3 regions of the Mesorhizobium sp. CO1-1-11 genome follow, and region 2 is predicted to be linked to each of the others. Evidence: riboswitches for the same ligand, from Rfam matches in the RefSeq annotation. Region 2 holds a riboswitch; each other region holds the start of a gene.
The links. A riboswitch is a leader RNA that binds a small molecule or an ion and turns the genes downstream of it on or off. The one in region 2 is predicted to bind cobalamin.

Region 1 (10,445 bases), on a different contig from region 2:
CTCGGCATCCTCGTTTCGTCGCTGCGCGACAAGGACCAGATCATCGCCTCGGGTTGGTGGAATTCCTTCGCCAGTTCCAGCCAGACAGAAGCCGGCCGACTACCGGCCGCCTCCACACAAATAGAAAAGGACGGCAAGTTCGTTCTCCAGGGCAACATCTTCGGCGACGGGGCCAAGCGCAGCATCAGTGCCTTCGGCGTCAAGGCGGCGGCACCGACGCAGTATCCTGCCGGCACATCAGCCGATCTCGGTGACGGCGTGACCCTGCAACTCAACGCCGACGGCAGCTTCGTCATGGCCTCGCCAAAGGCGTTCGAGGGCGACCGGGGCCAGCGCGTCTACTATGCTTCGTCGGCGCCGCCGAAATTCACCACCGACAATTATCAGACCGTGCTGTTTTCCGAAGGCATCGGCCGCTCCTTCATGAATTCGCTAACGGTCACCATCCCGGCGACCGTCATCCCGATCCTGATCGCGGCCTTTGCGGCTTACGCACTGGCCTGGATGCGCTTTCCAGGCCGCGCGCTACTGATCGCCGTCGTCATCGGCCTGCTGGTGGTGCCGCTGCAGATGTCGCTCATTCCACTTCTGAAGCTCTACAATGGCGTCGGCACGTTCTTCGGCGTGCCGTCCAAGACCTATCTCGGCATCTGGCTGGCGCATACCGGCTTCGGACTGCCCTTCGCCATCTACCTCTTGCGAAGCTATATTGCCGGCCTGCCGCGCGAGATCATGGAATCGGCGCGCATCGACGGCGCCAGCGATTTCGAGATCTTCGTCAAGATCGTGCTGCCGCTGTCCTTCCCGGTGCTTGCCTCTTTCGCCATCTTCCAATTCCTGTGGGTATGGAACGATCTCCTGGTGGCAATGGTTTTCCTCGGAACGGCGCCCGATCAGATCGTGCTGACGGCCAAGCTCAATGCTCTGCTTGGCTCGCGTGGCGGTAACTGGGAGATCCTGACGACATCGGCCTTCATCACCATCATCGTGCCGCTGATCGTCTTCTTCTCGCTGCAGCGTTATTTCGTCCGCGGGCTGCTGGCCGGCTCGGTGAAAGGAGGTTGAGACCATGCAATCGGCTTTGAAGGCGACTTCGAAACTAGACCCCGCCATCGACCGCGACTGGTGGCGGGGCGCGGTGATCTACCAGATCTATCCGCGCAGCTATCAGGATTCCAATGGCGACGGCATCGGCGACCTCAAGGGCATCATCGGCAGGCTGCCCTACATTGCCGCCCTTGGCGCGGACGCCATCTGGATCTCGCCTTTCTTCAAATCGCCAATGAAGGATTTCGGCTATGACGTCTCGGATTATTGTGACGTCGACCCGATGTTCGGTACGCTGGCGGATTTCGATGCGCTGACGGCGGAGGCGCACCGACTGGGCCTCAAGGTGATGATCGACGAGGTGCTGTCGCATACCGCCGACATCCACCCCTGGTTCAAGGAAAGCCGCTCGAGCCGCACCAATCCCAAGGCCGACTGGTATGTCTGGGCGGATGCAAGACCCGATGGCACGCCGCCCAACAACTGGCTGTCGATCTTTGGCGGCTCGGCCTGGCAATGGGACACCAGCCGCCAGCAATACTACCTGCACAATTTCCTGGCCGAGCAGCCCGACCTCAATTTCCACAACCGCGAAGTCCAGGACGCGCTGCTCGACGTCACCCGCTTCTGGCTGGAACGCGGCGTCGACGGCTTTCGCCTCGACACCATCAATTTTTACTTCCACAGCCAGGGGCTGGAAAACAACCCGCCGCTGCCGCCGGAACAGCGCAACGACCAGACGGCGCCGGCGGTCAATCCCTACAACTATCAGGACCATATCTACGACAAAAGCCGACCGGAAAACCTCGCCTTCCTCGAGCGCTTCCGCGCGCTGCTCGACGAGTACACGGCGACCGCAGCGGTCGGCGAAGTCGGCGATTCGCAACGCGGGCTGGACGTGGTCGCCGCCTATACCGCCGGCGGCAAGCGCGTGCACATGTGCTATTCCTTCGACTTCCTGGCGCCGGAAAAGATCAGTGCCGCCAAGGTCCGCTCGGTGCTGGAAGCTTTTGGCCGGGTGGCCAGCGATGGCTGGTCGTGCTGGGCGTTTTCCAACCACGACGTGATGCGGCCGGCCTCGCGCTGGGCCGCCGACGAGGCCGACCCATCGGCCTATCTCAAGGTCATCTCGGCATTGCTGATGTCGCTGCGCGGTTCGGTCTGCATCTACCAGGGCGAAGAACTCGGCCTCGGCGAGGCCGACCTGCGCTTCGAGGATCTGCAGGATCCCTACGGCATCCGTTTCTGGCCTGAATTCAAGGGCCGCGACGGCTGCCGCACGCCCATGGTGTGGGATGGCAATGCCAGGAATGGCGGCTTCTCCCAGGCAAAACCCTGGTTGCCGGTGCCGGCCGAGCATCTGCCGCAGGCGGTCAACGTGCAGCAAGGCGACGAAACCTCCCTGCTTGAGCATTACCGGCGCTTTCTTGCCTTCCGCCGCGCTCATCCGGCACTGGCCAAGGGGGACATCGCCTTCATCGAAAGCCAGGGCGACACCGTCGCCTTCACCCGCCGGGCAGGCAATGAGGAGATCGTCTGCGTCTTCAATCTGGGCGCAACGCCGGCGAAGGTTGACCTCGGCAGCCGAACCCTGCAACCTTTGCCGGGACACGGGTTCTCCAGGCAGGCGAGCACCGGGTCGGTCGAGCTCGGCGGCTACGGCGCCTGGTTCGGACGCATAGGCTGAAACATCCGAGGAATCACTGGAGGAAACCAATGGCCGATGTCAATTTGAGACAAGTGAAGAAGTCCTATGGCAATCTTAACATTCTCCACGGCATCGACCTCGACATCAAATCGGGCGAGTTCATCGTCTTCGTCGGCCCGTCGGGCTGCGGCAAGTCGACCTTGCTGCGCTCGATCGCCGGGCTCGAGGAAATCACGTCGGGTGAACTCAAGATCGACGGCCACGTGGTCAACGACGTGCCACCCTCGAAGCGCGGCATCGCCATGGTGTTCCAGTCCTATGCCCTCTACCCGCACATGACCGTCTACGACAACATGGCCTTCTCGATGAAGATCGGTGGGGAAAGCAAGGCCGAGATCGACAAAAGGGTTCGGCAAGCCGCCGAGATCCTGCAGCTGACCAAATATCTCGACCGTCTGCCCAAGGCGATGTCGGGCGGCCAGCGGCAGCGCGTCGCCATCGGCCGCGCCATCGTGCGCAATCCGAAGGTGTTCCTGTTCGACGAACCGCTGTCGAACCTTGACGCCGCATTGCGCGTTGCGACGCGCATCGAGATCGCCAAGCTCAAGGAATCGATGCCCAACACGACCATGATCTACGTCACGCACGACCAGGTCGAGGCGATGACGCTGGCCGACCGCATTGTCGTGCTGAAGGACGGGCACATCGAGCAGGTCGGCACGCCCATGGAACTCTACAAGAACCCCGGCAACCTCTTCGTCGCCCAGTTCATCGGCTCGCCGGCCATGAACATCCTGCCGGCGACGGTCGACAAGACGGGCAATCCGACCATCGTCAGCCATGTCGGCGGCCGCAAGGCGACGGTGCCGATCGCGACACCTGCTTCGGCAAAGGGAGCGGCGGTCAGCTTCGGCGTACGGCCGGAAGATCTCGCGATCGCCAGCGGTGCGGATTATCTGTTCGAGGGGACCGTCGATTATCTCGAACAGCTTGGCGAGGTCCAGCTGGTCTATGTCGATATCGGCCGGGCCGACCTGCCGCTGGTGACCAAGCTGCCGGGCAATGTCGAGGTCAAGCGCGGCTCGACGCTGCGGCTGACCGCCAATGCCGGCGATCTCCATATCTTCGATGCCGATGGTCGCTCCTTTGCCCTCCACGAAGCGGAAGCAAAGGCGGCCTGAAGACGGCCGTCCGGTAAAGAACAAGAGCGGCGGGCCAGGCCCCCCCCTCTTCTTGTCTGCACAGGCTGGTTAGTTGTTGCCGAAGAGATTGCGATCGGCACCCTGATGGACCGGCTTCTGCACGTCGCCGGACGAGTTGAGCAGCTTGTAGACAGGCGAATCGCTGTTGCGGATCGCACCTGTATGCGACGTATCGACATTGACAGTCGACGAAGCAGTGGGCTGGTTGACGCCGTTGGAGCCATAATTGTCGCTGCCGGCGAAGGCGCTGCCGGAGACGGCCAGAACGGCGGCGGCGGCAATGAGGATCTTGTTCATTTTAGGTACTCCTGAATTTTGGAAGTCCCGCGGACCGGCGGGCCAGAGCCCACCGGCCGTGGGATGGCCGTTAATGGCCGAAGAGGTTGCGGTCGCTGCCCTGCTGGACAGGCGCCGAGGTGGCCGGAGCCGACTTGCCGATCGACGCGGTGTTCGAATTGTCGGTCGAAGCGGCAGCAGCCTGGTTGGCGCCGTTGGAACCATAGTTGTCGCTGCCGGCGAAAGCGCTGCCGGAGAGAGCCAGAACGGCAGCGGCAGCAATGAGGATCTTGTTCATTTTAATACTCCTGAATTTGTAGGGTCCACCAGCGCGGCAGGGTCACCCGCCGCGTGCCGGGGATGGCTATTAATTGTTGCCGAAGAGGTTGTGGTCGGCGCCCGTCACAGGCGTCTGGGCAGCCGGCTCCGACTTCTTGGTCGAAGCGGTGTAGGAGCTGTCGACAGTAGCCGTGGGGGTCGCGGCGTTCGAACCATAATGGTCGCTGCTAGCGAAGGCGCTGCCGGAAATAGCCAGAAGGGCGGCGGCAGTGAGAATGATCTTTTTCATTTTTGTACTCCAGTATTTTTCCCGTCCGTCTAGCGGCGTGTCTTGGGATTAAATCGCGTCGTTCGGACAGCCCCGATGTGGGAGAGCCCCCTTGCCGTTTCCAATCACGAAGTTGTTCAGCGTGGACCATGACTCCACCACTTGAAATTGTACCAACGCCTTCTACATGTCTCATTTTTCCATTTGATATCAAATAGTTGTCTAAGATCACGACCCGATCACCAACTGTGTCGGAAGGCTGGGCGTTCACACCGTCCTGCACGCACCGTCAACAGAAACGAACCGTTCGGTTCGATTTTAGACTCTGCTAATAGTCACTTTTCGAAACCATTAACCCTTTTCCGGCCCGGCTGAGGGTCGAAAACGGTGCCCGCGCGCCTGGCGAGAAAAGGCGATTCCCCCGCTGCAACCGCGCCGGGACGATCCCGCGTATGTGTCGCGCCGCATGGATGCGATGTCGCTTTCGTGCCGATGTCGCAAACCCTGTCGTGATTAGATCGAGCGATCTCAGGTGCCGCTGCGTGACGACGGAGCGGAGAATTGGGAAGCCGGTCAGATTCCGGCGCTGCCCCCGCAACGGTGGTGGAGTTCAAGTCGCAACGGGAGACCACTGGGCGAAAGCTTGGGAAGGTGTCGCGATGGTCCGCCAGGACAACTCCAGAGCCCGGAAACCAGCCCGAGATCGCTAGAACTCGACTGATCGCGGTGGGCGGTCAAGGGGCGGATGGTGTTGTCCGGCTTTCGCCGGCTTGCGCCCAGTCCTTCCTCCATCACCACCAGTTCAGTCCTTGAAAATGAGGACAGGACATGGACGCGCGCAACGACATGCTGAGGCTTTTGAACGGCCGCAGACAGGGCCTTTCGCTGGAACAGCCCTTCTATACCGACCCGGACTACTTCAAGCTTGACATGGAACTGATCTGGTATCGCGACTGGCTGTTCATCGGCCATGATTGCGAGTTGCCCAAGCCGGGCAGCTTCATCACCGTGCAGATCGGCGACTATCCGGTCGTGCTGGTGCGCGATCAGCAGGGCAAGATCAACGCTTTCCACAATTCCTGCCGCCATCGCGGCAGCCGCGTCTGCAACACCGACAAGGGCATGGCCGCCAAACTGGTGTGTCCCTATCACCAGTGGACCTACGAACTCGACGGCCGGCTGCTGTTCGCCCGCCAGATGGCCGATGGGTTCGACAAGAGCCAGTTCGGGCTCAAGCCGGTCGCCTGCGAAAGCGTCGCCGGCTATGTCTTCATCTGCCTGGCCAAGGAGCCCGCCGACTTCGCGCCGATGCGGGCGATGATCGAGCCCTATCTCCAGCCGCACCGGCTGAGCGAGGCCAAGATCGCCTTCGAGAGCACGATCATCGAGAAGGGCAACTGGAAGCTGGTCTGGGAAAACAACCGCGAATGCTACCATTGCGCGGGCAACCATCCTGAGCTGTGCAAGACCTTCCCGGAAGCGCCGACCGTGACCGGCGTGCAAGGCGCCGACAGCGATCCGGAGATGCTGGCCCACTGGGCGAAGTGCGAAGCTGTTGGCCTGCCCAGCAAGTTTCGCATCGACCCGGCCGGACAATACCGCGCCACCCGCGCGCCGCTGCTGCGCGATGCCCAGAGCTACACGATGACCGGCAAGCGGGCGGTGAAGAAGAACCTGTCCGACAGCGTCTCGGCCGACCGGATCGGCACGCTGATGCACTATCACTACCCGACAACCTGGAACCATATCCTCGTGGATCATGCGGTGACGTTCCGCGTGCTGCCGGTCAGCGCCACGGAAACAGCGGTTACGACCAAATGGCTGGTCCACAAGGATGCCGTGGAAGGCGTCGACTACGATCTCGCCGAACTCACCCATGTCTGGACCGAGACCAACGACCAGGACCGCCGCATCGTCGAGGAAAATGCCTTCGGCATCCTGTCGCCGGCCTACGAGCCCGGTCCCTATTCGGAGCTGCACGAGGGCGGCGTCATCCAGTTCGTCGACTGGTACGCGCGCTTTATCGGCCCACGGCTTTCCGAAGACGGCCGGCCTGCCCTGCGCAGTGTCGCCTAGCGCATGTCGGCCAAAACTGTGCAGCGGCTTTGGGATCACGACACGCCCAAAATGAAAGGTATGCAGGGATGAACGCCATGACTGATCTTGGCCTCTATCGCCACCTCGACCAGATGGCGCCGTGGAACGACAGGCTGCAGGTGCTGGAAGTAACCGGCGTCAGCGACGAGGCGCCCGACGTCAAGACCTTCACCTTCCGCTCCGACAACCAGACCTGGTTCCGCTACAAGCCGGGCCAGTTCGTGACGCTGGAATTGCCGACACCGGACGGCCCGCTGATGCGCACCTACACGCTGTCATCATCGCCGTCACGGCCATTCTCGATCGCGGTGACGGTGAAGGCGCAAGCGGGCAGCGTCGGCACACGCTGGATGTTCGATCACCTGACGCCCGGCTCCCACGTCAAGGCCTATGGACCGGGCGGCGACTTTTCGCTGCACAGCCACCCGGCGGCGAAATACCTGTTCATCTCGGCCGGTTCGGGCGTGACGCCGATGATGTCGATGCTGCGCTGGCTGAACGACTGCGCGCCATGGACCGATGTCGGCTTCGTCAATTGCGCGCGGCGCCCGGAAGAGATCATCTTTCGCAAGGAACTCGAACTGCTCGGCGGCCATATGCCGGGCCTGTCGCTCGGCTTCATGATCGAGGAGCGGTCGAGCCGCGAGGGCTGGTACGGCCATATGGGCCGCATCGACGCCATCCGGCTGCCGCTCCTGGCGCCCGATTTCCGCGAACGCGAAATCTTCTGCTGCGGCCCCGACCCTTTCATGCGCGCCGTGCGCGGCATGCTGGAGGCCGCCGGGTTCGACATGGCAAAATACCATCAGGAGAGCTTTGCCGCGCCGGCGGCGGAGGAAATCCCGGAGCCGTTTGCCTCGCCGGCTGAAGACGACGCGGCGATTTGCGTCGAAGCCGCGACGCCGATCCGCTTCGCGCTTTCGGATGTCGACGCCGACTGTGTCGCCGGCCAGACCGTGCTGCAGACGGCGCGCGCCTCGGGTGTGCGAATACCGGCCGCCTGCGAATTCGGCCTGTGCGGAACTTGCAAAGTGAAGAAAGTCTCCGGCAGCGTCGAGATGAGCCACAATGGCGGCATCCTCGATCATGAGATCGATGATGGCTTCATCCTGGCCTGTTGTTCCAAGCCATTGTCGCCGCTTGAAATCGAGGCTTGATCCGCCCGGCTTTCGACTGAACCCGGAAATGGTCCCGCGTTGCCGGCAAAGGTTACCTTGCCAAGGAAGACCTGAAAGTTTACAGGCGTTGTTGGTGGAAGCGGTCCTGCTGGCGGGCAGGAAATGCAGGACGGGGCAACAATGACGCATGACTCCCACGCCTATGCGGTAGCGAGCCGGGATATCGTTTTCGAGTCTTTCGATGGCGAGGCCGTGGTGCTCAATCTTGCCAATGGCAAATATTTCGGCTTTTCCGATTCCGGCAGCAAGGTATGGCAGGCGCTTTCATCCGGCGCGGACGCCCAGGCCCTGGTCGGGCTGAGCGCCGGCGGCTCGACAATAGGCCAGGCCGAACTCGAACACTTCATATCGCAATTGCTCGAATTGGGTTTGCTGGTGCGCTTGGACGCGGCGGCGCAGCCTTTGCCGGGCGATTTGCCTGCCGAGCTTGCCGCCACGAACGAGCCGCTCAATGTGAGCATTCACGACGACCTCGCCGACCTGATCGTCGTTGATCCCATCCACGAGGTCGAGGAACCTCTCGGCTGGCCGGCGGTCAAGCAGGCTTCCTGACGGGGCGGCCGCAGCGTGAGGGAAGGCGATTGATGCCCCGCGTCACGCTCGAAACCTTGCCGGATTACGCCCGGTATCTCATCGCCGCCGCTGAAGGCGCGGCCGCGCGCTATCCGACCATGCGAAAGGTTCGCCTGCCCTGGCTTGAGCTGACCGTGCATCTCGGTCACGGCGTGCTTGCCGATGCATTGGGCCATGCTTTTGTCGAGCCCGGGCATGACCAGCCGGCACCGTCCACGGGTCGCATCTTCATCGCGCATCCCGGCATTGACGGCATCCCGGAGCCGGCGCACTGGGGCGATGCCCATTTCACCGAGCACGGTTTTGCCAAACGGCTCGCCGAAGCCGGTTTGCGCGGGCACCATTTCCACGACCTGGATTTCTGGCAGGTCTACGATCCGCACCGCCGCGTCGGCGTGCAGCTGATGGCCTCGGCCGATGCCTTTCCGCCCTGGGAGCCGGGAGCACCGCTGCGCGCCTTCCTGCACTGGGAATATGCCGCGCGCGGCATGCGGCTGACGCATGCCGGCACGCTTGGCATCGACGGCAACGGTATTCTGCTTGCCGGCTCGGGCGGGGCCGGGAAATCGGGCACCGTCGCCGCCGGCCTGCTTAACGGGCTCGACAGTGTCGGCGACGACTATGTGCTGATCGATCTCACCGACGGCGTGACCGCGCGCCCCCTTTTTTCGACGTTGAAGCAGGACACGGAAGGTTTCGCCCGGCTGGGCCTGCGGCAGCGGCTAACGGCGCAAGGCCCGCTGAACTGGCAAGGCAAGCACACGTTCCATATTCATGATATCGCGCCTCGGCCGGTGCCCGCCATGCTGGACATCGTCGCGCTGGTGGTGCCACATATCAGCGGAGGCGGAGCAAGTTCGATTATGCCGGTGTCGCGCAGGGATGCCATGATTGCCTTGGCGCCGTCCGGCATCGCCCAGATGCCGGGCGAGCGCGAAAGCGGCTTTCGCTTCTTCAGCGAATTGACGCGCCACCTGCCGTGCTTCCGTTTGTCCCTCGGCATCGACCCGGCAGAGATCGCCCGCACGATCGAGGATTTCCTGACACGAGGCGCCCGGTGAAGCTCAGCGTGATCATGCCTGTGTACAATCGCGAGCGCTATGTCGTCTCGGCGCTGCGCTCGCTCGTGCGGCAGCAAGATGCCGCCGATCTCGACATCATCGTGATCGACGACGGCTCGACCGACGGGTCGCCGGAGGCCGTGCGTTCGATGATGGCCGAGAACCCCTGCATTCGTCTTTTCCGGCAAGAGAACATGGGCGTGACCCGGGCTCGCAACGCTGGTCTCAGACTGCTCACGCCGGAAACGGAGCTCGTGTCGTTCCTCGATTCGGATGATGTCTCGCCTGCGGGACGATTCAAGGCCGATATCACATGCTTTGACGCCGACCCCGCTCTGGAGCTTACCTATTCCCTGATGATGATGGTCGAACACATCGACGACGATCTGCTGGAACCCTGCCCCGGCAGCCATTTCATGACCGTGCGGGGAATTCATCTGTCGTCAGGCATTTTCTCGCGTAAGCTCATCGAACGGATCGGCGGCTTCGACGAGGCCTTCGGCCAGGCCGAAGACACAGACTACCTGCTGCGCACCTTTGAAAGCGGCCCCAGATTCGTCCTGCCGGATACCGTATCGCTTTACTACCGACGTCATCCCGGCAACATGACGAAGCAGGTCGACACATCCCTTCGGGAATTCTTGCGGGCCATCCACAAATCGATGAAACGGCGCAAGGCCGACCCTTCACTGCGCGGGATCGAAGGCATCTTCGATGTCAAAGAACTCGCCAACTGGCGCTTCATGTAGCATGCGGAGCTATGGCGTCGTCATACCGGCCTTCAACGCCAGCGGCACCATCGCCGAGACGCTGCGA
Region 2 (10,445 bases):
TGACGATCTCGCCCGGCAGCGTGAAGGGAATGAACAGATCGCCGCTCTCGGTCTCGGCGATGCCGTCGCCCTGCGATCCGAGCTTTCGTATTGTGAAGCGTACGCTCATCGGTCCTTGATCCCACCGAGCAGGAATTCGCGATTGCCGTCGCCACCTTCGATCGGCGACAGATGCAGGCCAAGCGAGCGCCAGCCGGGAACGGCATCCAGCCAATCCTGCAGCAGGCCCGCGACACGGGCGGCATCGAAGGGATCCTTCAACAAACCGCCCTTGCCGATCGCCTCGCGACCGGCCTCGAATTGCGGCTTGACCAGAAAGATCGCACCGGCGCCGGGCTTGGCAATGGCGAGTGCCGGCGGCAGCGCCAGTTTCAGCGAGATGAAACTGACGTCGGAAACGATGAAATCCGGATTGCGGCCGGCAAGATCGGCAACGGTGAGATCGCGCGCGTTCAGGCCCTCGATCACGGTCACGCGCGGATCACCACCGACATCAGGATGCATCTGGCCATGCCCGACATCGATTGCCGTGACATGGGACGCGCCGCGTTCGAGCAGCACCTGGGTGAAACCGCCGGTCGAGGCGCCGATGTCGAGGGCCTCGCGACCGGCCGGGTCGAGGCTAAAATGGTCGAGCCCGGCGATCAGCTTGAGCGCGGCGCGCGAGACATAGGCTTGCGCCGGATCGTCGATGGCGACAACGCATTGCGGCGAAACGTTCTGGCCGGGCTTGCGGGCTATGGCGCCGTCGACCGTCACCGTGCCGCGCTCCACCGCGTCGCGGGCGCGCGAGCGGCTGGCAAACAGCCCGCGCTGGACGAGCAGGTCGTCGAGCCGCTGGCGTGTGCTGGCTGGCAGAGGCGAGTTCATCGGCCTTCTCTGACGAAAGCCCGCGGTGAAGGCAAGGACATTAGATGGACCAAAGTGATCCTACGAGAGCGGCTGGTGCATCGAACCAGGCCGCGGCTTGCGCCCATCATGCCGGGTCCGGCAGAATATTGGCCACGAAGAGCCCTCTGTTTGTCGCAACTCGAAGGAGAACGAATGCTGACGGGAACCTGCCACTGTGGCGCCGCCCACTGGACGCTGGAGGGCGACCCCGGCCCGGTGACGGCCTGCAACTGCACGCTTTGCCGCCGCTATGGCGCGCTCTGGGCCTATGATTATGTCGACGAACGCATTCGCGTTTCGGGGCCGATGGGCAGCTATACGCGCGCTGGAAAGGAAGAGCCGTCGCTTGAGATCCTGTTTTGCCCGCGCTGCGCCTGCGTGCTCGGCTGGCGCGGACTGCGCGCCAGCGCCTCGGGTCGAAGACGCATGGCCGTCAATGTCCGGTTGGCGCCCCCCGAGGCCGTCGCCGATCTGCCGATCGACCATTTCGATGGCCTCGACACGTACGACGATCTGCCGCGCGACGGCCGCTGCGTACGCCACATGTGGTTTTAGAAGATGGTTCGCGGAGCCTGGCGCTCGATGGCTGGAGACAGACCGTCGTCTCGAGCCCCTGAAGCCTGCTCACGCGCATGCCCGGTCGCAACAGGTGATACAGGCGAAGGATCCGGCGGCACCACAAGCTGCGGAATTTGCTTGTAGGAAAAGCCGCCGCGGATATCGCCCATCTTGCCGGCGACAATGCCTATCGCCGCCTTTTCGAGATTGCGGTCGTAGGGCGTTTCGGCGGCAGCCGGTACGACCATAACCGCCAACAAGGCCACGCCGCATAGAAGCGTCTTCATTCTCGTTGTCTCCCTGCCTGGCCGTGATCTAGCAGGGCGGCGTTGAAAAACGGCCAAGGGACAGGGTAAGCAAAACGCCAAACAGCAACGTTAACAATATGTTACGAAATCGAGCCGGCAAACTGATTCAAACCGTTGAGGTTTTGATTCAGGCGCGCTGGGCGCGGACCGTATGGCCGAGCGCGGTGAATACGGTGCGCACGATTCCGGCGACGTCGAGACCAGCATCGGCATACATCTTCTCTGGCTTGGCGTGGTCGGTGAAGGCATCCGGCAGCACCAGCGGGCGTACCTTCAGGCCGCTTTCGAGCAGTCCTTCATGGGCGAGGAATTGCAGCACATGGCTGGCGAAGCCGCCAATGGCGCCCTCCTCCACCGTCACCAGAACCTCATGCGAGCGGGCCAGCCGCCGGATCAGATCCTGGTCGAGCGGCTTGGCGAAACGGGCATCGGCGACCGTGGTGGAAAGCCCGGCCGCGCCGAGTTCCTCGGCTGCGATGAGGCAATCCTGCAGCCTTGTGCCGAAGGACAGGAGGGCAACCTTGCTGCCTTCCCGGACGATGCGGCCTTTGCCGATCTCCAGAACAGAGCCTCGCTCGGGCATGTCGACGCCGACGCCGTTGCCGCGCGGATAGCGGAAGGCGATCGGCCCGTCGTCGTAGCTGGCGGCGGTGCGCACCATGTGACGCAATTCCGCCTCGTCGGCCGCGGCCATTACGACAAAGCCCGGCAGGCTTGCCAGGAAGGTGGTGTCGAACGCGCCGCAATGGGTGGCACCGTCGGCGCCCACAAAGCCGGCGCGATCGATGGGGAAACGCACCGGCAGTTTCTGGATCGCGACGTCATGGACGACCTGATCGTAGGCGCGCTGCAGGAAGGTCGAATAGATCGCGGCGAAGGGCTTGTAGCCTTCCGTCGCCAGGCCGGCGGCGAAGGTCACCGCATGCTGCTCGGCAATGCCGACGTCGAAAGTCCTTGACGGAAACACCTCGCCGAACAGGTCGAGGCCGGTGCCGCCCGGCATGGCGGCGGTGACGGCGACGATGCGGTCGTCCTCGCGGCCCTCCTGGATCAGGCTTTCGGCAAACACCTTGGTGTAGGCCGGTGCATTGGCCGGCGCCTTGGCCTGTGCGCCGGTGATGACGTCGAATTTGTTGACGCCATGATACTTGTCGGCGGCCGCTTCCGCCGGCGCGTAGCCCTTGCCCTTCTGGGTGACGACATGGATCAGCACCGGACCCTTGCCGTTGTCACGGACGTTTTTCAGGACCGGGATGAGATGCTCCAGATTGTGACCGTCAATCGGGCCGATGTGATAGAAGCCGAGTTCCTCGAACAAGGTGCCGCCGGTGACGTAACCGCGCGCATGCTCGACCGCGCGGGTGATGGCTCGATCGGCTCGCTTGCCGAGATAGGAGGTCAGCTTCTTGCCGAAGTCGCGCAGGCCGACATAGGCCTTGCCGGAAGCCAGACGCGCCAGATAGGCGCTCATGGCGCCGGTTGGCGGGGCGATCGACATGTCATTGTCGTTGAGGATGACGATGAGGCGCGCATCGAGCGCGCCGGCATTGTTCATCGCCTCATAAGCCATGCCGGCCGACATGGCGCCGTCGCCGATGACGGAGATGACATTGTTGCGCCCGCCTGAGAGGTCGCGGGCGGCGGCCATGCCGAGGCCGGCCGATATCGATGTCGAGGAGTGGGCGGCGCCGAACGGGTCGTATTCGCTCTCGGCTCGGCGGGTGAAGCCCGACAACCCGCCTTCCTGGCGCAAGGTGCGGATGCGGTCGCGACGGCCGGTCAGTATCTTGTGCGGATAGGCCTGGTGGCCGACATCCCAGATCAGCCGGTCATCGGGTGTGTTGAAGACATAATGCAGCGCCACCGTCAGTTCGACCACGCCAAGGCCGGCACCGAGATGGCCGCCGGTGCGCGACACCGCGTCGATCAGTTCGAGGCGAAGCTCTGATGCCAGTTGCGGCAAGTCGCTCTCGGCCAGCGTGCGCAGGTCGGCCGGGACGCGAACCCTATCGAGAAGCGGCGTATGCGGCGTTGCGTTCACGTTGGGCCCAGACTTTCTGTTCATCGGCGGGATAGGCCGCCGGCCGGCGAAAGTAAATGCGTGTCGCTGACGCGGACGGTCAGCGCCTCACCGATCTTCTCAGCCTTCCGGCAGCGGTATGAATTCTTTCTCATCGCCAGGAACGATATCGAAGCGGCCAGTCTTCCATTCCTGCTTGGCCTGCTCGATGCGCTCCTTGGACGAGGAAACGAAATTCCACCAGATGTAGCGCTTCGAACCAAGCGAGGCGCCGCCGAACAGCATGAAATGCGCACCGGTCGATGACGATATGACGATCTCGTCGCCGGGCCGGAATACCAGCAGCCGTTCCGCTGGGAACGCATCACCCGAAATCGAGACCTCGCCCTCCAGCGTGTAGATGGCGCGCTCCTCGGCATCGGCCGGGATTTTGACGCTGGCGCCGGGCGCCAGCCGCAAATCTGCATAGAGTGTCTCGGAATCGGCCCGCACCGGAGACCGCAAACCCTGGAAATCGCCGATGACGACCCGGCCGCTGACGCCTTCGGCGTCGATTTCAGGAAGCCGCAGCGCCGCGGTGTTCTCGAACACCGGTGCCACCTCTTCCTTGCCGTCCGGCAGAGCCAACCAGGTCTGCAGGCCGGAGATCGACATCGGCGCGCCGCGCAATTCCTGCGGCGTGCGCTCGGAGTGGACGATGCCGCGACCGGCCGTCATCAGGTTCACGTCGCCGGGTTGGATGACCATCTCGGTGCCGAGCGAATCGCGGTGCCTGATCTTGCCGTCGAACAGATAGGTCACGGTCGACAGGCCGATATGCGGGTGGGGACGGACATCGAGCGCCTGGCCGGCGCGCATGATCGCGGGACCCATTCGATCGAAGAAGATGAACGGCCCGACCAGGCGCCGCTTGGCGGTCGGCAAGGCGCGACGCACCTCGAAACCGCCAATGTCCTTGGCGTTAGGGATAACCATCAGCTCGATCTGGTCGCTGGCGAAGGCATCGCCGGCCTCAGGGTCTTTGCCGGGGAAGAAGCTCATGAACTCTCCTCGTCAGCGGTCAGTGGCGCTTGGGCATATCAGGCGAACCGGATCGCCGCTTTTGCTTTTAATTTGGCTGCCACCTCTTCGCGATTGCGCGGATGCTGGTGGGTTTCGAGGGAATCGAGCAATTCGCGTGCGGATGCCGCGATGGCTTCGACGGCATGATCGAACGCATGCTGGTTCTTGGCAGAAGGCCGCGTCGTGCCGCTCAGCTTGCGGACAAACTGCAGTGCCGCGTCGCGGACTTCGTCGTTGGTTGCCGGCGGATCAAAATTGAACAGGGTCTTGATGTTTCTGCACATCGCTTCCGTATCTCCTCTTGTCCGTTTCAATCGGGACGAACTGTATCCTCAATGATGATCGTGTCCAAAAACCGGTAGGCTGCTCCGGACCTCAGTCCGCGTCGAGCGGCTCGGTTCCAACCGGCTTGCCGTCGCGCGACAGCCTGATCTTCTCGACCTTGTCCTCGGCGGCCTTCAGCAGCCGGTCGCAATGGACCTTCAGCGCCTCGCCGCGCTCGTAAATCCGGATCGACTGGTCGAGCGGCACGTCGCCACGCTCTAGATCGTCGACGATCTTCTCCAGTGCGTCGAGTGCCTGTTCGAAGCTCATCGCCTTGACGTCTTCGTTGATCTCACCGGTCATCATTCATCCTTTCATCAGTCGCCCGACATGGGCGGCGACCGAAAATGCCAATCCCTGCAGATCGTAGCCGCCCTCGAGCAGGCTGACGAGCCGGTTGCCGCCGTGGCGTGCGGCGCGCTGCATCAGCTGGCCGGTCGCCCAGTCGAAATCGTCCTCGGTCAGATTGATTTCCGCCAGCGGGTCGCGATGGTGCGCATCGAAGCCGGCCGAAATGATAATCAGATCCGGCGCGAAATTGTCGAGTGCCGGCAGCACGCGCGACAGGAACGCATCGCGAAACACCTCGCTGCCCGTCCGAGGCGCCAGCGGCGCATTGACGATGTTGCCGGCGCCGGTCTCACTCTTCGCGCCCGTGCCGGGATAAAGCGGCATCTGGTGCGTCGAGCAATAGAGCACCGAGGGATCGTCCCAAAAAATATCCTGCGTGCCGTTGCCGTGGTGCACGTCCCAGTCGACGACCGCGACACGCTCGGCGCCGTGCTTCTTCTGCGCATGGCGCGCTGCGATTGCCGCCGTGTTGAAGAAGCAGAAGCCCATGGCCGTGGTCTTTTCGGCATGGTGGCCGGGCGGACGGGCGGCGACGAAAACGTTGTCGGCACGGCCCGCAAAGACGTCGTCGACGGCAGCATTGGCGGCACCGATCGCCGTAATCACCGCTTGCCAGCTTTTCGGGCTGGCGGTGGTGTCGGCGTCGATGCGGGCAATGCCTTCGTCGGGGATGGCGGCGCGGACACGCGCGACGAAATCGGCGGGATGCGCGTAGAGGATGGTCGCCTCGTCGCCGTGCGGTGCCTCGACGCGGTCAAGCGTGGCAAAAGCTTCGTCGTCGAGCACGCGCTCGATGGCGCGCAGGCGGTCGGGCCGCTCGGGGTGACCGGGCGGCGTGATGTGTTCGAGAAAGATCGGGTGCGTGTAGAGACGGGTGGCCATGCCCCCTATCTAGTGCCCCGGCGTCGTGATGGCCATGCGTTGCGGCTTGATCGCTGGGGAAAATCGAACCTGCGTCCATTCATGTCGCTGCGGGCATTGGCGGCGCCGGCCCTTCGGCGTAAGGTCGCAACCACTGCCTGGTGCCCGCCGGGCTGTTTGTTTTAGCCGCATTTTGCGACGCCAAGTGATTCCACTTGGCTGCAAATGCCCTGGCGGGAGAATCGGGAACACGGTTGAACTCCGTGGCGTGCCCAACGCTGTGAGGGGGACCGCGCCGGTAAATGCCACTGTCGATGACGGGAAGGCACCGGACGCGGGTTGATCCCGAGCCAGAAGACCGGCCTGGCAGGCATCGTCATCCGCATGGTCAGGCGGATGACATCGATTGCAATCGCAAGGGGACAAGCGATGCCGGAAGCTATGACCACTCCAATGGGCGATGGATTTGACCAGATTGCGCGCGACGCTGTTTACCGCGCCATCTTCACGCGGCGCGACGTCCGCAGCCATTTTACATCGGAGGCCATCGACGACGAGGTGCTGGCGCGGCTGCTGCTTGCCGCCCACCACGCGCCGTCGGTCGGCTTCATGCAACCTTGGAATTTCATCGTCATTCGCGATGCCGCGCGGCGGGCGGAAGTGCGCGACCTGTTCCTGGCCGCGCGAGAACGGGAACTGCCTGAAATCGAGGCAGAACGGCAGGCGCTCTACCGCAAGCTCAAGCTCGAAGGCATTTGCGAAAGCGCTCTCAACATCTGCATCACCTGCGACCGCGAACGCTCGAAAGGCTCGCCGCTGGGGCGCTGGCACAATCCGGAGATGGATCTCTACAGCACGGTCTGCGCGGTGCAGAATTTCTGGCTGGCGGCACGCGCCGAAGGCGTTGGCGTCGGCTGGGTCAGCATCATCGAGGCGCAAGCGCTGAAAAGCTTGCTGGCCATTCCCGACCAGGTGACACCGATCGCCTATCTCTGCGTCGGCCGTGTTTCCGAGTTCGCACCGAAGCCGGAGCTCGAAACACACGGCTGGGGCCGGCGGCTGCCGTTGCCCGAGCTTATCATGAGCGAGACTTTTCGCGGGCAAGGCGAAGCGCCGCTCAAATCAGCAGTGGCGCGCCTCGGCACCGTCGCCGGTGCGCCGGCGAGGCCGGTTGATCAGCTCGTCGCGCCGGCAGTGCCCCAGCGCGAACCGCCGAAAGTGGAGAGCGCCTTGTCCTTGAGTTCCCTGAACTTCGACGAGGCTTCGGCCAGCCTGGCGTCCCAGGCGGCATCGGGCACCTGACCCTCGATGGTCTTGAAATAGACCTGCATCAGGCAGGCAATGGCGAACGGCTCAATGAAGGCCGCCTTGAAAGCCCAGGCAAAGACGATTGCCAGCACGAAAGCCCAGCCGGCGAGCTGCCCGGGCATGACGTAAAGAATAGCGGCTGCCGGAGCCAGCATCAGCAGGAAAATCACGAACGACACGCCCCACATGATGACCCCTAGCCAGACGGCATTCTTGACCATGGTCTTGCCGTTCTGGGCGTAGAGCACAACGCCTTGGCGCGCGGTTTCGAACGGCGAGGACGAACTGATGCGGATGTTGTAGCCGAGAATGATCTCGTCGACATAGGTCAGCGACAGGCGAATCACCGTGTTGAGGAACGAAACCAGGCCGCTCAGGCCAGGAATGGGCAGGAAGGCCGCGATGCCGCCGAGCAGGCCGGTGATGGCGCGTATGGCGCCCTTGACCAATTGGTCGACGACGAAAAGGATGTTGGCCTCGGCAAAACGCTCGGTCACGACCTCTTTCGCGTAGGCGATCTGGTTCTGGCCGTGGGGAATATCATTGCCGTCGATCAGATGCACCATGACGGCGATATGGCCCGCCTTGACGACGTAGAGAATGTATTCGCGGATCCAGTAGACGGCGATCGAGACGATGCCGAAACCGACCACGCCGCCCCACATCGCAAAAGACAATGGTCCGTCGGGATCGGTGGAAATATGGCCGACGCCATAGCCGACGGAGGCGCCGGTGCCGGTGGCCACGATGTAGGCCAGGGTGATCCCAAAATAGATGATCATGCGAAAGACAATGAAAGGCCAGGTCCGCATCATGATGGACACCGACCTGCCGATATCGAAATCCCACATGCCCCGAATCTCCCCTCAGAGATGGCTGCGGAGGATGCGCTCAAACCGGCTATTGTCAATTGCAGGCAGTGGCGGGACTGCCATGGTGGTTCATCTTGAAAGCGCTTCCGGCTTTTTCAGCAGGCCTTCGAGCAATTGCTTGAACGCGGCCACCACCATCTTCGATGTCGTTTCGGGATCTTGCGAATTGGCGATGCGCTGCGCGGCCTGGCTGCTCGCCCCATTGATCAGCCGCGCTGCCGACTCCGGGTCGACGCCGGGGACGACCACCCCTTCCCGCTGCAGCGCTGTCAGATGATCGGTCATTGAACCGACGCAGGCATTGGCATTCGACCACAGTGCCGGATCGCCCAGCACAGCCGGACCATCCCGGAACATGATGCGCTGGATTTCCGGCTCCAGCGCCATTTCGATATAGGTGGTGCATTCGTCGACGAAATGCTGCCAGCGGGTCGGCGCCCGCGACGCGACCTCATTCACCCGGGCCGCCATTTCCGCGTCGATTTCGGCGATAACCGCCTCAAGCAGTCCCTTCTTGTCGCCGAAGTGATGGTAAAGGGCGCCGCGCGTCAGCCCGGCCGACGCGGTGAAATCATCCATCGACGCTTCGGCATAGCCGATGGTGCCGAAAGCCTGGCGCGCCGCGGCGATCAGCTTGGCGCGTGTCTCGGCGATCATCTCCTTGCGCGGTCGATGCATGCTTCTGGCCTTACTTACATACGCTCCGTATGCCAATTGACATACGCGACGTATGCTCTATTTAACACTTATACGTCTCGTATGTAACTGTCGAATCGCCCCTTGTCGAGGAACAGGATCATGCAAAACCCCTATTCGGAAATCTTTCGCGCTCCCGGAGCCACGGGCTTTGCCGCCGCCGGCTTCATGGCGCGCCTGCCGATCGCCATGGCGCCGATCGGCATCGTGGCGATGCTGTCGCAGACGCGTGGCGAATACTGGCTGGCGGGTGCGGTTTCGGCGACATTCGCCTTGGCCAATGCCTTCCTGGCGCCGCAAATATCGAGGTTGGTCGACCGCCTCGGCCAGACGCGGGTTGTCGTACCCACCACCATCATCTCCGTGCTCGCATTCGCGGCCCTGATCGCATCGGCCAATCAAGGCTGGCCGGTATGGACGCTGTTCGCGTCGGCGCTGCTGGCCGCGGCGATGCCAAGCATGCCGGCCATGGTGCGGGCGCGCTGGACCGAGATTTTCCGGGGCCGGTCCGAGATGAACACCGCCTTCGCCTTCGAGTCGGCGGCGGACGAACTGGTCTATATTGCCGGCGCATCGCTATCTGTGGGCCTCAGCGCCGCGCTGTTCCCGGAAGCGGGCGTGCTCGTCAGCACGCTGTTCCTCGCCTTGGGCTCGATAGCCTTCATTCTGCAGCGTTCGACCGAGCCGCAAGTGCGGCCGGTGGACAATGGCTCCAGCCGCTCGGCAATCCGCCTGGGGCCGGTTCAAATCATCACCTTCGCCATGATCTTCATCGGCGCGACCTTCGCGACGACGGAGGTGAGCACGGTGGCGATCACCAAGGAACTCGGCCAGCCGGGCACTGCCAGTCTCGTCATCGGTGTCTATGCGCTGGGCTCCTTCGTGCTCGGCATCATCATCGGCGCGCTCAACCTGAAAGCACCGCTGCAGCGCCAGCTCGCCATCTCGGTTGCCTTGGTCGCGCTCGGCACACTGCTGCCGCTTACCGCCAGCACCGTGCCAGCGCTCGCGCTGACTGTCTTCATCAGTGGCGTGGCGATCTCGCCGACCTTCATCACCGCCTTCGGCCTGATCGAGCGGCATGTCCCGGAAGCGATGCTGACCGAAGGCATCACCTGGGTAACCACCGGGATCGGCATCGGCATGGCGCTAGGCTCCTTCGCCGCCGGCGCCGTGGTGGATGCATTCGGCGCC
Region 3 (10,445 bases), on a different contig from region 2:
GCGTTCAAAAGTTTCTTGTTATTCCGCCGCCACCATCACCGGTTCGGCCCGGTGCGCGTTGCGCGAAAACTCGTCGATGCGCCGCTCCACCTCGCCGCGGAAATGCCGCATCAGGCCCTGGATCGGCCATGCCGCCGCATCGCCCAGCGCGCAGATCGTGTGGCCTTCGACCTGCTTGGTGACGTCGAGCAGCATGTCAATCTCGCGCTTCTGAGCCTCGCCGCGCACCAGCCGCTCCATCACCCGCCACATCCAGCCGGTGCCCTCGCGGCACGGCGTGCACTGGCCGCAGCTTTCATGCTTGTAGAAGTAGGAAAGCCGCGCGATCGCCTTCACGACATCTGTCGACTTGTCCATGACGATGACGGCGGCCGTGCCGAGGCCGGACTTGAGATCGCGCAGCGCGTCGAAATCCATCGGCGTATCGATGATCTGCTCCGCCGGCACCAGTGGCACCGAGGCGCCGCCCGGAATGACGGCGAGCAGATTGTCCCAGCCGCCGCGGATGCCGCCGCAATGGGTCTCGATAAGCTCGCGGAACGGGATCGACATCGCCTCTTCGACGGTGCACGGATTGTTGACGTGGCCGGAAACGCAGAACAGCTTGGTGCCGACATTGTTGGGCCGGCCGAAGGACGAGAACCAGGCAGCCCCCCGGCGCAGGATGGTCGGCGCCACCGCGATCGATTCGACATTGTTGACAGTGGTCGGGCAGCCATAGAGGCCGACATTGGCCGGGAATGGCGGTTTCAGCCGGGGCTGGCCCTTCTTGCCTTCGAGGCTTTCCAGCAGCGCCGTTTCCTCGCCGCAGATATAGGCGCCGGCGCCGTGATGCATGTAGATTTCAAAATCGTAGCCCGACGTGTTGTTCTTGCCGATCAGCTTGGCCTCGTAGGCCTCCTCGATCGCCCGCTGCAGCGCCTCGCGCTCGCGGATGAACTCGCCGCGCACATAGATGTAGGCGGCAATCGCGCCCATGGCGAAGCCGGCCAGGAACGCGCCCTCGACCAGCGTGTGCGGATCGTTGCGCAGGATGTCGCGGTCCTTGCAGGTGCCGGGCTCGGATTCGTCGGCGTTGATGACGAGATAGCTCGGCCGGCCGTCGCTCTGCTTGGGCATGAACGACCATTTCAGCCCGGTCGGGAAGCCGGCGCCGCCGCGGCCGCGCAGGCCCGACGCCTTCATCTCGTTGACGATCCACTCACGCCCCTTGGCGACGATGCCGGGCGTGTTGTCCCAGGCGCCGCGCGCCATGGCGCCGGCCAGCGACTTGTCGAAGAGGCCGTATATGTTGGTAAAGATGCGGTCTTTGTCCTGAAGCATTTTTCGTCCCTCAGACCGGCTTCTTGGTCGGCTTGGCGGCAGGCTGCTTGGTCTCCGGCGCCTTGAAGGCGCTGCCCGGTTCGGCCCGGTTCTTCGGCCCATTGCGTTGTTTTGGAGTCGCCTCGACTTCAGGAGCGGCCTTGTTGGCGTTGGCGGCCGAGTGGAGGGGTGGCGCAACGCTAGCCGCGTTCTCGGTGACCGGCGCGACCTTGGCCGGCGACGGCGTCTTCAACGTCGGGTTGGTCTCTGGCGCGGCGGTCTTCGGCCTGCTGGATTTCGACGGAGCAACCGGACTAGGCGCAACTGGGGCGGCCGGTGCCGGCACCGGCGCAGCGATGATCGCGTCGGGCGCTGCCTTCGCGGCCCTGGCCGCTTCCCGGGCTTCACGGTCGCGAGTCGACTTGAGGATCGCCTTTTCGCTCTTCAACGTGGTCAGGCCGGAGGCCGGCTCCGAGCCGGTGCGGCCGTTCTGCGGTCCCGGATTCACCGAGGCGCCCTTGCCCGCATCGTAGAGATCAATGATTTCAGCCAGCCGTTCCGGTGTCAGATCCTCGAACGTGTCCTTGAACACCATGACCATCGGCGCGTTGACGCAGGCGCCGAGGCACTCGACCTCTTCCCACGACAAGGTGCCCTTGTCGTTGGTGTGGAATTGGTCGTGATGGATCTTCGAGCGGCACACATCCATCAGCGCTTCCGAGCCGCGCAGCATGCAGGGCGTGGTACCGCAAACCTGGATGTGCGCACGCGTGCCGACGGGGTTCAACTGGTACTGCGTATAGAAGGTCGCGACCTCGAGGCCGCGGATACGCGGCATGCCGAGCATGTCGGAAATCGTCTCGATCGCCGCCTTGGTGACCCAGCCTTCCTGCTCCTGCGCTATCATCAGCAGGGGAATGATCGCCGACTGCTCGCGGCCCTTGGGATACTTCTTGATCCATTGCTTCGCCGCTGCCGCATTCGCCCGGTTGAAGGCGAAGGAGGCTGGCTGGACGCTGGCTTCTGCGAGACGGCGGACTGACATTTAGCGATCGACCTCACCAAACACGATGTCGAGGGAGCCGAGGACGGCGGTGACGTCGGCCAGCATGTGGCCGCGGCAGAGGAAATCCATGGCTTGCAGATGCGCGAAACCAGGTGCGCGCAGCTTGCAGCGATAAGGCTTGTTGGTGCCGTCGGAGACTAGGTAGACGCCGAACTCGCCCTTTGGCGCCTCGACCGCCGCATAGACCTCGCCGGCCGGGACGCGGTAGCCCTCGGTATAGAGCTTGAAGTGATGGATGAGCGCTTCCATCGAACGCTTCATCGCCTGGCGCTTGGGCGGCACCACCTTGCCGTCGAGGTTCGACACCGGGCCGGTGCTTTCCTTGCCGAGCAAGAGATCGATGCACTGGCGCATGATCCGTGCCGACTGGCGCATTTCTTCCATGCGCACGAGGTAGCGGTCGAAACAGTCACCATTCTTGCCGATAGGGATGTCGAAATCCATTTCCGAATAGCATTCATAGGGCTGCGACTTGCGCAGGTCCCACGGCGAGCCCGAACCTCGGACCATGACGCCCGAAAAGCCCCAGGCCCAGGCGTCGGCCAGCGAGACGATGCCGATGTCGACATTGCGCTGCTTGAAAATGCGGTTGCCGGTGAGCAGCCTGTCGAGATCGTCGAGCGATTTCAGGAAAGGGTCGATCCACTTGCCGATGTCCTCGACCAGCTGGCGCGGCAGGTCTTGGTGGACGCCGCCCGGACGGAAATAGGCCGCATGCATGCGCGAGCCCGAGGCTCGCTCATAGAACACCATCAGCTTTTCGCGCTCGACGAAGCCCCACAGCGGCGGCGTCAGCGCGCCGACGTCCATGGCTTGCGTCGTCACATTGAGGATGTGCGACATGATACGGCCGATTTCGCAATAGAGCACGCGGATCAGCTGGCCGCGCCTCGGCACCTCGATGCCGAGCAGGCGCTCGGCGGCCAGCGCGAAGGCGTGCTCCTGGTTCATCGGCGCGCAATAATCGAGCCGGTCGAGATAAGGCAGCGCCTGCAGATAGGTTTTTGCTTCGATCAGCTTCTCCGTACCGCGATGCAAGAGCCCGATATGCGGATCGACGCGGTCGACGACTTCGCCGTCCAACTCCAGCACGAGGCGCAAAACGCCGTGCGCGGCAGGGTGTTGAGGTCCGAAGTTGATGTTAAAGTTGCGGACGGAGGTTTCAGCCATTACTGCTTTGCCTTCTCATCCCCTGGCAGCACGTAATCCGTGCCTTCCCATGGGGACAGAAAATCGAAATTGCGGAATTCCTGCTTCAGTTCCACAGGCTCGTAGATGACGCGCTTGGCTTCGTCGTCGTAACGCACTTCGACGAAACCGGTGAGCGGGAAATCCTTGCGCAGCGGATGGCCTTCGAAACCGTAGTCGGTCAGCAGGCGGCGCAGGTCCGGGTGGCCCGAAAACAGCACGCCATAGAGATCGTAGGTTTCGCGCTCGAACCAGTCGGCGCCGGGATAGACGCCGGTGATCGAAGGCACCATCGTCTCCTCGTCGGCCTGCACCTTGATGCGAATGCGCACATTCTGCTTCGGCGAAAGCAGGTGATAGACGACGTCGAAGCGCTTGGCCCGCGACGGATAGTCGGCACCGCAGACATCGATGATCGAGATGAACTGGCAGCGCGCATCGTCGCGCAGGAAGGTCATCACCTCGATCAGGTTTTGAGGCTCGACGTGAACGGTGAGCTCGCCATAGGCGAATACCGCATCGCCGAAGCGGCCAGGCAGCTTCTCGCCGAGATAGGTCGACAGTTCGCTTAAGGAGGCGGCCATGGATTTACCGTTCGATCGTGCCGGTGCGGCGGATCTTCTTCTGCAGCAGAAGAATGCCATAGAGCAGGGCTTCGGCGCTCGGCGGGCAGCCGGGCACATAGATGTCGACCGGCACGACGCGGTCGCAGCCGCGTACCACCGAATAGGAATAGTGATAGTAGCCGCCGCCATTGGCGCAGGAGCCCATCGAGATGACGTAGCGCGGCTCCGGCATCTGGTCGTAGACCTTGCGCAGCGCCGGCGCCATCTTGTTGGTCAGCGTGCCGGCGACGATCATGATGTCGGACTGGCGCGGAGACGCGCGCGGCGCGACACCGAACCGCTCCGAATCGTAGCGCGGCATCGAGGTGTGGATCATCTCGACCGCGCAGCAAGCCAGACCGAAGGTCATGAACATCAGCGAGCCGCTGCGCGCCCAGGTGATCAGCGCCTCGGTCGAGGTGACCAGAAAACCCTTGTCGGCAAGCTCATTGTTGATTTCGAGGAAGAAGGGATCGTCCTCCCCCACCGGCCTGCCGGTGTTGGGATCGATAATACCTTTGGGCTTCGGCGCGACGAGGGTGCCTGAACTGTCGTTCAATCCCATTCCAGCGCTCCTTTTTTCCATTCATAGGCAAAGCCGATGGTCAGCACTGCCAAAAACACCATCATTGACCAGAAACCGAGCATGCCGATCTTCGAGAAGGACACTGCCCAGGGGAAGAGGAAGGCAACTTCCAGGTCGAATATAATGAACAGGATCGACACCAGGTAGAAGCGGATGTCGAATTTCATGCGGGCATCGTCGAACGAGTTGAAACCGCACTCGTAGGCGGAAAGCTTTTCGGGATCGGGGTTGCGATACGCCACCAGGAACGGAGCCGCCAGCAGCGCCAGGCCGACGACCAGTGCCACGCCGATAAACAGGACGATGGGCAGGTACGAACTGAGAAGTGCGTTCATGCAGCGGCTTTCCGTTGGCGCCAATCCACTTTGACTACAGCACCGAACCTTAATGCGGAAGCGTGACAGATTAACCGCTGAACCGTTTTAAGGGGCCTATGCTGCAACGCGGCGAGGGTTAGCGCAGCACTTCCAGCGAAGCAAGTCAAACATTGTTCAAAACACCGAGCTGGACGGCATTCCGGGAGAAACTGGTCCCATCCGCTCCTGTTTGATTCCCTTCGCTTTTCACTCCACTTTTGTCTCCTGACAGGGTTGCCGCCAAAACCCTGCTAGCATGGACGGGAATCACGCCGGGCAATGACGCCAGACAGGTCCATCAGGGACGCATACGCATGAAGGAAAAGATCTCGCTTGCCGCCGCCCGGCGCATCGCCCTCGCCGCCCAGGGATTTCTCGATCCCCGCCCCGCCGGCACGCCGGACCGCCGCCATTTCGCCCGCGTTCTGTCCCGCACCGGCCTGTTGCAGATCGATTCCGTCAGTGCGGTGGTGCGCGCTCATTACATGCCGCTCTATTCGCGTCTCGGCCCCTATCCCCTCGCTTTGCTCGACAACGCCGCCGTAACGCGCAAGCGCACCGTCTTCGAATATTGGGCGCATGAAGCCTCGTTCCTGCCGGTCGAGACCTACCCACTGATGCGCTGGCGCATGCAGCGCGCCGAGCAAGGCGATGAAATGTATCTGGGGCTGGCCAAATGGGGCCGCGAGCACGCCGCCTATATAGAAGAGATCTACCGCGAGGTCGTCGCGCGCGGGCCGATCGCCGCTTCGGCGCTCGAAGGCCAGAAAGGCTCCGGTGGCTGGTGGGGTTGGAGCCATGCCAAGCACGCCTTCGAATGGCTGTTCTGGGCCGGGCGCATCACCACGGCGCACCGGCGCGGCTTCGAGCGCTTTTACGACCTGCCGGAGCGCGTGCTGCCGCAGGCGATCCTCGATCTGCCGGTACCGACGCCTGAGGACGCGCACCGCGAATTGCTGCGCATTTCCGCCCGTGCCCATGGCGTGGCGACATCAGGCGACCTGCGCGATTATTTTCGACTCTCGCCGGCCGACATGAAAGGCCGGCTGGAGGAACTGGTCGAGCTCGGCGACTTGCTGCCGGTCCGTGTCGAGGGCTGGGACAAGCCGGCTTACCTTCACAAGGACGCCCGTATCCCGCGCAAGATTGAGGCCCGCGCTCTGCTGGCGCCGTTCGATCCGGTCGTCTTCGAGCGTTCGCGCTCGGAGCGGCTGTTCGACTTCCATTACCGCATCGAAATCTACACGCCGGCCGACAAGCGCCAATACGGCTACTATGTCCTGCCTTTCCTGCTCGGCGACAGGATCGTGGCGCGCGTCGACCTCAAGGCTGACCGGCCGGCCAGTGTCCTGCGCGTCCATGCCGCCTACGCCGAGCCCGGCGCACCGCCCGAAACCGCAGCCCAGCTCTTCGAGGAATTGAACCAGATGCAGGGCTGGCTTGGCCTCGAGCGCATGGAAATAACGCCTGCCGGCGACCTCGGCCCGGCGCTGTCCGACATCGCGGTGTCGTAAGCTCGCGTTGACACCGCTGCCCGCAAGAGCCTAAATCCCATCCAGACGGTCTCCTCTCGGCAAAGGGAGGAGCCAAGAGGGAATGCGGTGCGGGATTGAAGATCCCAAATCCGCGGCTGTCCCCGCAACTGTGAGCGAAGAGCCAAGGCCGAAAGCCACTGGGATTGTCCCGGGAAGGCGGCTACCCAAGGCGATGACCCGCGAGCCAGGAGACCTGCCGTCTGGAATGCAAGAATCCGATCGCCTGGCGGGTTTTCCGGGCAAGGAGCCTGATGTGGATCGCGACAGCAGTTTTTCGGCTGAAACAACCGACATTTCGTCCGGCGGGGATCATCCCCTGGCCGGCATCACGGTCATCGTCTGCGCTTCCTGTCGCGACGAGACCGGCTCCGACGCCCATCCCCGGGCCGGCGAACTTTTGGCCGAAGATACGCGCCAAGCCGCCTCGGGCGAGAAGATTCGCATCCGCACGGTCGAATGCCTCGGCAATTGCAAGCGCCGGCTGAGCGCCGCGGTCCTGCGCGACGGCTGCTGGAGCTATGTGTTCGGCGATCTGACCACGACCAGCGGCGCCGATCTCGTCACCGGCGCGAAACTCTTCGCCACCTCGAACGACGGCCTCATTCCCTGGCGAGGCAGACCCGATAGCCTCAAGCGCGGCCTCATTGCCCGCATCCCTCCCCTCGACATGCTGAAAGATTGATCATGACAACATCTCTGTCCCGCGTTCCCTGCACCGTCGTCACCGGCTTCCTCGGCGCCGGCAAGACGACGCTGGTCCGCCATCTCCTGGAAAACGCCGGCGGCAAGCGGATCGCCATCATCGTCAACGAGTTCGGCGACATCGGCATCGACGGCGAGATCCTCAAGGGATGCGGCATCGACACCTGCCCAGAGGAAAACATCGTCGAACTGGCCAATGGCTGCATCTGCTGCACCGTGGCCGACGATTTTGTGCCGGCGCTCGACAGGATCCTGTCGCTGACGCCGAAGGTCGACCATATCCTGATCGAAACCTCGGGCCTCGCTCTGCCCAAACCGCTGGTCCAGGCTTTCCAGTGGCCGACGGTGAAGAGCCGCGTAACGGTCGATGGCGTCATCGCCGTGGTCGACGGTCCCGCACTGGCGGAAGGCCGCGTCGCCAATGACATGGACGCCCTGCAGGCGCAGCGCGCGCAGGACGAGAGCCTCGACCATGACGATCCGGTCGAGGAAGTGTTCGAGGATCAGATCGCCTGCGCCGACCTGATCATCCTGTCGAAGAGCGACCAGATGGACGCCGCCGGTTCAGCCCGCGCCAAGGCCATCGTCAACGAACACTCCGCCCGCGCCGTGAAGATCGTGCCGACGTCTCATGGCAAGGTCGATCCCTCGGTGCTGCTCGGGCTCGGTCTCGCCGTCGAGGACGACATCGAGAACCGCAAGTCCCACCATGACGGCGCATTCGATCACGAGCATGACGACTTCGACACGTTCATCGTCGACATTCCCTCGATCGCCAATCCCGACGAGCTGGCAAAGCGCGTCGCCGCGGCCGCCGAACAGGAAAACGTGCTGCGCGTGAAAGGCTTCGTCGAGGTCGGCGGCAAACCGATGCGGCTCCTGCTGCAGGCCGTCGGCCCGCGCGTCAATCATTACTACGACCGCGCCTGGACCGCCGGGGACGACCGCCGCTCGCGCCTCGTCGTCATTGGCCTCAAGGGGCTGAACCGCCCGGCGATCGAACGTATCCTCGCCGGCTGATTTTCAGGCCCGGGCCGCGATGCACATCCTCACCACGACCTCCGCCTCGCTCGACGATCTCGCCGAGCCCGTCGACCTCAGGCAGGCGCCGGCGGATATCGTGGCCCTGTCCTTCACCGACAGCGATCTCGCCGGACTGGCTGCGGCGTGGAAGGCCGATGCCGGTCGCCTGCCCTCGATGCGGCTGGCCGCACTGCGCGACCTGCGCCATCCCATGTCCGTCGACCTCTGGATAGACTGCGTCGCCCGCCACGCCAAAATCATCCTGGTGCGCATCCTCGGCGGCTACGACTGGTGGCGCTATGGCTGCGACCAACTGGCGGTGATTGCCCGCGAACGCGGCATCAAACTGGCGCTGCTTCCCGGTGAAAGCCATGACGAGGATCTCAGGCTGATCGAAGCCTCGACGCTGCCGCGCGCCGAACTGGACGGCCTGCTCGGCTATTTCCGCGAGGGCGGCCCGGCCAATATGAGCACGCTGGTGCGGATGCTGGCGAGATTGGCCGGACAGGACACACCCGTCGCCAGTCCGGTCAGCGTGCCGAAGGCCGGTTACTATCAGGCTGGATTGGGGGTCGCGGAGGAGCCGGCCGGTTCAAATGCCGGCACACCCATCATCCCGATTCTCTTCTACCGATCGATGCTGCTTGCCGCCGATGTCGCCCCGATCGATGCGCTGGCCGAGGCTTTGCGCTCCAGGGGATTGGCTCCGGTGCCGATCTTCGTTTCCAGTCTGAAGGATCCGGTGTCGCTGGCGTTCGTCGAAAATGCCATCGCATCGCTGAAACCCGCCGCGATCGTCACCGCGACCGCTTTCGCTTCCGGCGCCGAACCCGGCGTCGAAACCTTGTTCGACCGCGCCGGCGTGCCCGTCTTCCAGGTCATCGTTGCCACCACGCGCCGCGACATCTGGGAAAAAAACCAGCGCGGCCTGGCGCCCGCCGACCTTGCCATGCATGTCGTGCTGCCCGAACTTGACGGCCGCATCCTCGCCGGCGCCATTTCCTTTAAGGCCGAGAGCGATATCGATCCGGCGCTTGGCCATCGTGCGTTGGCGAACCGCCCGGAACTGGATCGGGTGGAGCAAGTGGCGGGTCGAGTCGCGGCTTTCATCCGGCTGCGGGAGACAAGACGGGAGGAGCGCAAGCTCGCGATCCTGATTCCCGATTATCCCAGTGCCCCCGGCCGCACAGGCTATGCGGTCGGGCTGGACGTGCCGTCCAGCGTGCTGGCCATGCTGCACGACTTGAGCGAACAGGGCTATGCCGTTGACGGGATTCCGCAAACGCCGCGTGAATTGCTGGATTTGCTGGAGCGGGGCAGTGATGGGCTGAGGCTGGCAGACTATAACTCCTTTTCGACGGAGTTACCGACGTCTGCAACTGCCGCTGTAGAGGCTGCTTGGGGCAGAGCGGAAAGCGAGACAGGTCTTCGCGAGGCGCCCCCCTCTGTCCTGCCGGACATCTCCCCCTCTAGGGGGGAAATTGAACTTTCGTCGCGGCTTTCGCCAACCACCAACATTGCTGAGGGAACGACGGCCTCCGAACTGCCAATCTCCCCCCTTGAGGGGGAGATGTCCGGCAGGACAGAGGGGGGCGCTCAAGCGCCAGCCGCCAGCTTCCCCTTCCGCGCCGCGCATTTCGGCAATGTCACCGTGGCACTCGCCCCCGACCGGGGCCGCTCGGCCGACCGTCGCGCCGACTACCACGATCCGACCCTCCCCCCGCGCCATGCCCTGATCGCCTTTGGCCTGTGGCTGCGCAAATCGCTCGGGGTTCACGCTCTCGTCCATGTCGGCGCCCACGGCACGCTGGAATGGCTGCCCGGCAAGACCGTCGCGCTGTCGCAAACCTGCTTTCCCGAGATCGTCACCGGCGCATTACCCGTCATCTATCCCTTCATCGTCTCCAACCCCGGCGAAGCAGCGCAGGCCAAACGGCGCATCGCCGCCGTCACGCTTGGCCATTTGCCGCCGCCGCTGGCAGGCGCCGGGCTGGACGAGGACCAGCACAAGCTCGAACGGCTGGTCGACGAATACGCCCAGGCCGACGGGCTCGACCGCCGTCGCCGCGACCGGCTCGCCAG

Region 1: another riboswitch for cobalamin. It lies ahead of LB554_RS08180 (aromatic ring-hydroxylating oxygenase subunit alpha); the one in region 2 lies ahead of bluB (5,6-dimethylbenzimidazole synthase).
Region 3: another riboswitch for cobalamin. It lies ahead of LB554_RS06435 (DUF1636 family protein); the one in region 2 lies ahead of bluB (5,6-dimethylbenzimidazole synthase).

Annotation. Positions count from the first base shown of each region.
Region 1 covers NZ_JAIUHE010000006.1:9,353-19,797, forward strand. The annotation lists gene LB554_RS08150 (carbohydrate ABC transporter permease) at 1-1,065, shown strand, start outside; gene LB554_RS08155 (alpha-glucosidase) at 1,070-2,734, shown strand; gene LB554_RS08160 (ABC transporter ATP-binding protein) at 2,764-3,876, shown strand; gene LB554_RS08165 (DUF680 domain-containing protein) at 3,946-4,194, opposite strand; gene LB554_RS08170 (DUF680 domain-containing protein) at 4,265-4,471, opposite strand; gene LB554_RS08175 (DUF680 domain-containing protein) at 4,541-4,741, opposite strand; cobalamin riboswitch at 5,234-5,436, shown strand; gene LB554_RS08180 (aromatic ring-hydroxylating oxygenase subunit alpha) at 5,549-6,796, shown strand; gene LB554_RS08185 (hybrid-cluster NAD(P)-dependent oxidoreductase) at 6,874-7,974, shown strand; gene LB554_RS08190 (PqqD family peptide modification chaperone) at 8,116-8,547, shown strand; gene LB554_RS08195 (serine kinase) at 8,580-9,629, shown strand; gene LB554_RS08200 (glycosyltransferase family 2 protein) at 9,626-10,378, shown strand; gene LB554_RS08205 (glycosyltransferase family 2 protein) at 10,380-10,445, shown strand, end outside.
Region 2 covers NZ_JAIUHE010000028.1:19,107-29,551, reverse strand. The annotation lists gene LB554_RS26350 (class I SAM-dependent RNA methyltransferase) at 1-109, opposite strand, end outside; gene LB554_RS26345 (TlyA family RNA methyltransferase) at 106-870, opposite strand; gene LB554_RS26340 (GFA family protein) at 1,045-1,446, shown strand; gene LB554_RS26335 (hypothetical protein) at 1,443-1,736, opposite strand; gene dxs (1-deoxy-D-xylulose-5-phosphate synthase) at 1,885-3,822, opposite strand; gene LB554_RS26325 (pirin family protein) at 3,898-4,818, opposite strand; gene LB554_RS26320 (DUF2277 domain-containing protein) at 4,857-5,123, opposite strand; gene LB554_RS26315 (exodeoxyribonuclease VII small subunit) at 5,215-5,466, opposite strand; gene LB554_RS26310 (histone deacetylase family protein) at 5,470-6,396, opposite strand; cobalamin riboswitch at 6,575-6,757, shown strand; partial or broken gene bluB (5,6-dimethylbenzimidazole synthase) at 6,760-7,434, shown strand; gene LB554_RS26300 (hypothetical protein) at 7,551-8,534, opposite strand; gene LB554_RS26295 (TetR/AcrR family transcriptional regulator) at 8,625-9,233, opposite strand; gene LB554_RS26290 (MFS transporter) at 9,354-10,445, shown strand, end outside.
Region 3 covers NZ_JAIUHE010000004.1:238,760-249,204, reverse strand. The annotation lists gene nuoF (NADH-quinone oxidoreductase subunit NuoF) at 19-1,323, opposite strand; partial or broken gene nuoE (NADH-quinone oxidoreductase subunit NuoE) at 1,346-2,347, opposite strand; gene LB554_RS06460 (NADH-quinone oxidoreductase subunit D) at 2,348-3,538, opposite strand; gene LB554_RS06455 (NADH-quinone oxidoreductase subunit C) at 3,538-4,140, opposite strand; gene LB554_RS06450 (NuoB/complex I 20 kDa subunit family protein) at 4,145-4,726, opposite strand; gene LB554_RS06445 (NADH-quinone oxidoreductase subunit A) at 4,717-5,082, opposite strand; gene LB554_RS06440 (winged helix-turn-helix domain-containing protein) at 5,418-6,617, shown strand; cobalamin riboswitch at 6,647-6,854, shown strand; gene LB554_RS06435 (DUF1636 family protein) at 6,892-7,320, shown strand; gene cobW (cobalamin biosynthesis protein CobW) at 7,323-8,360, shown strand; gene LB554_RS06425 (cobaltochelatase subunit CobN) at 8,380-10,445, shown strand, end outside.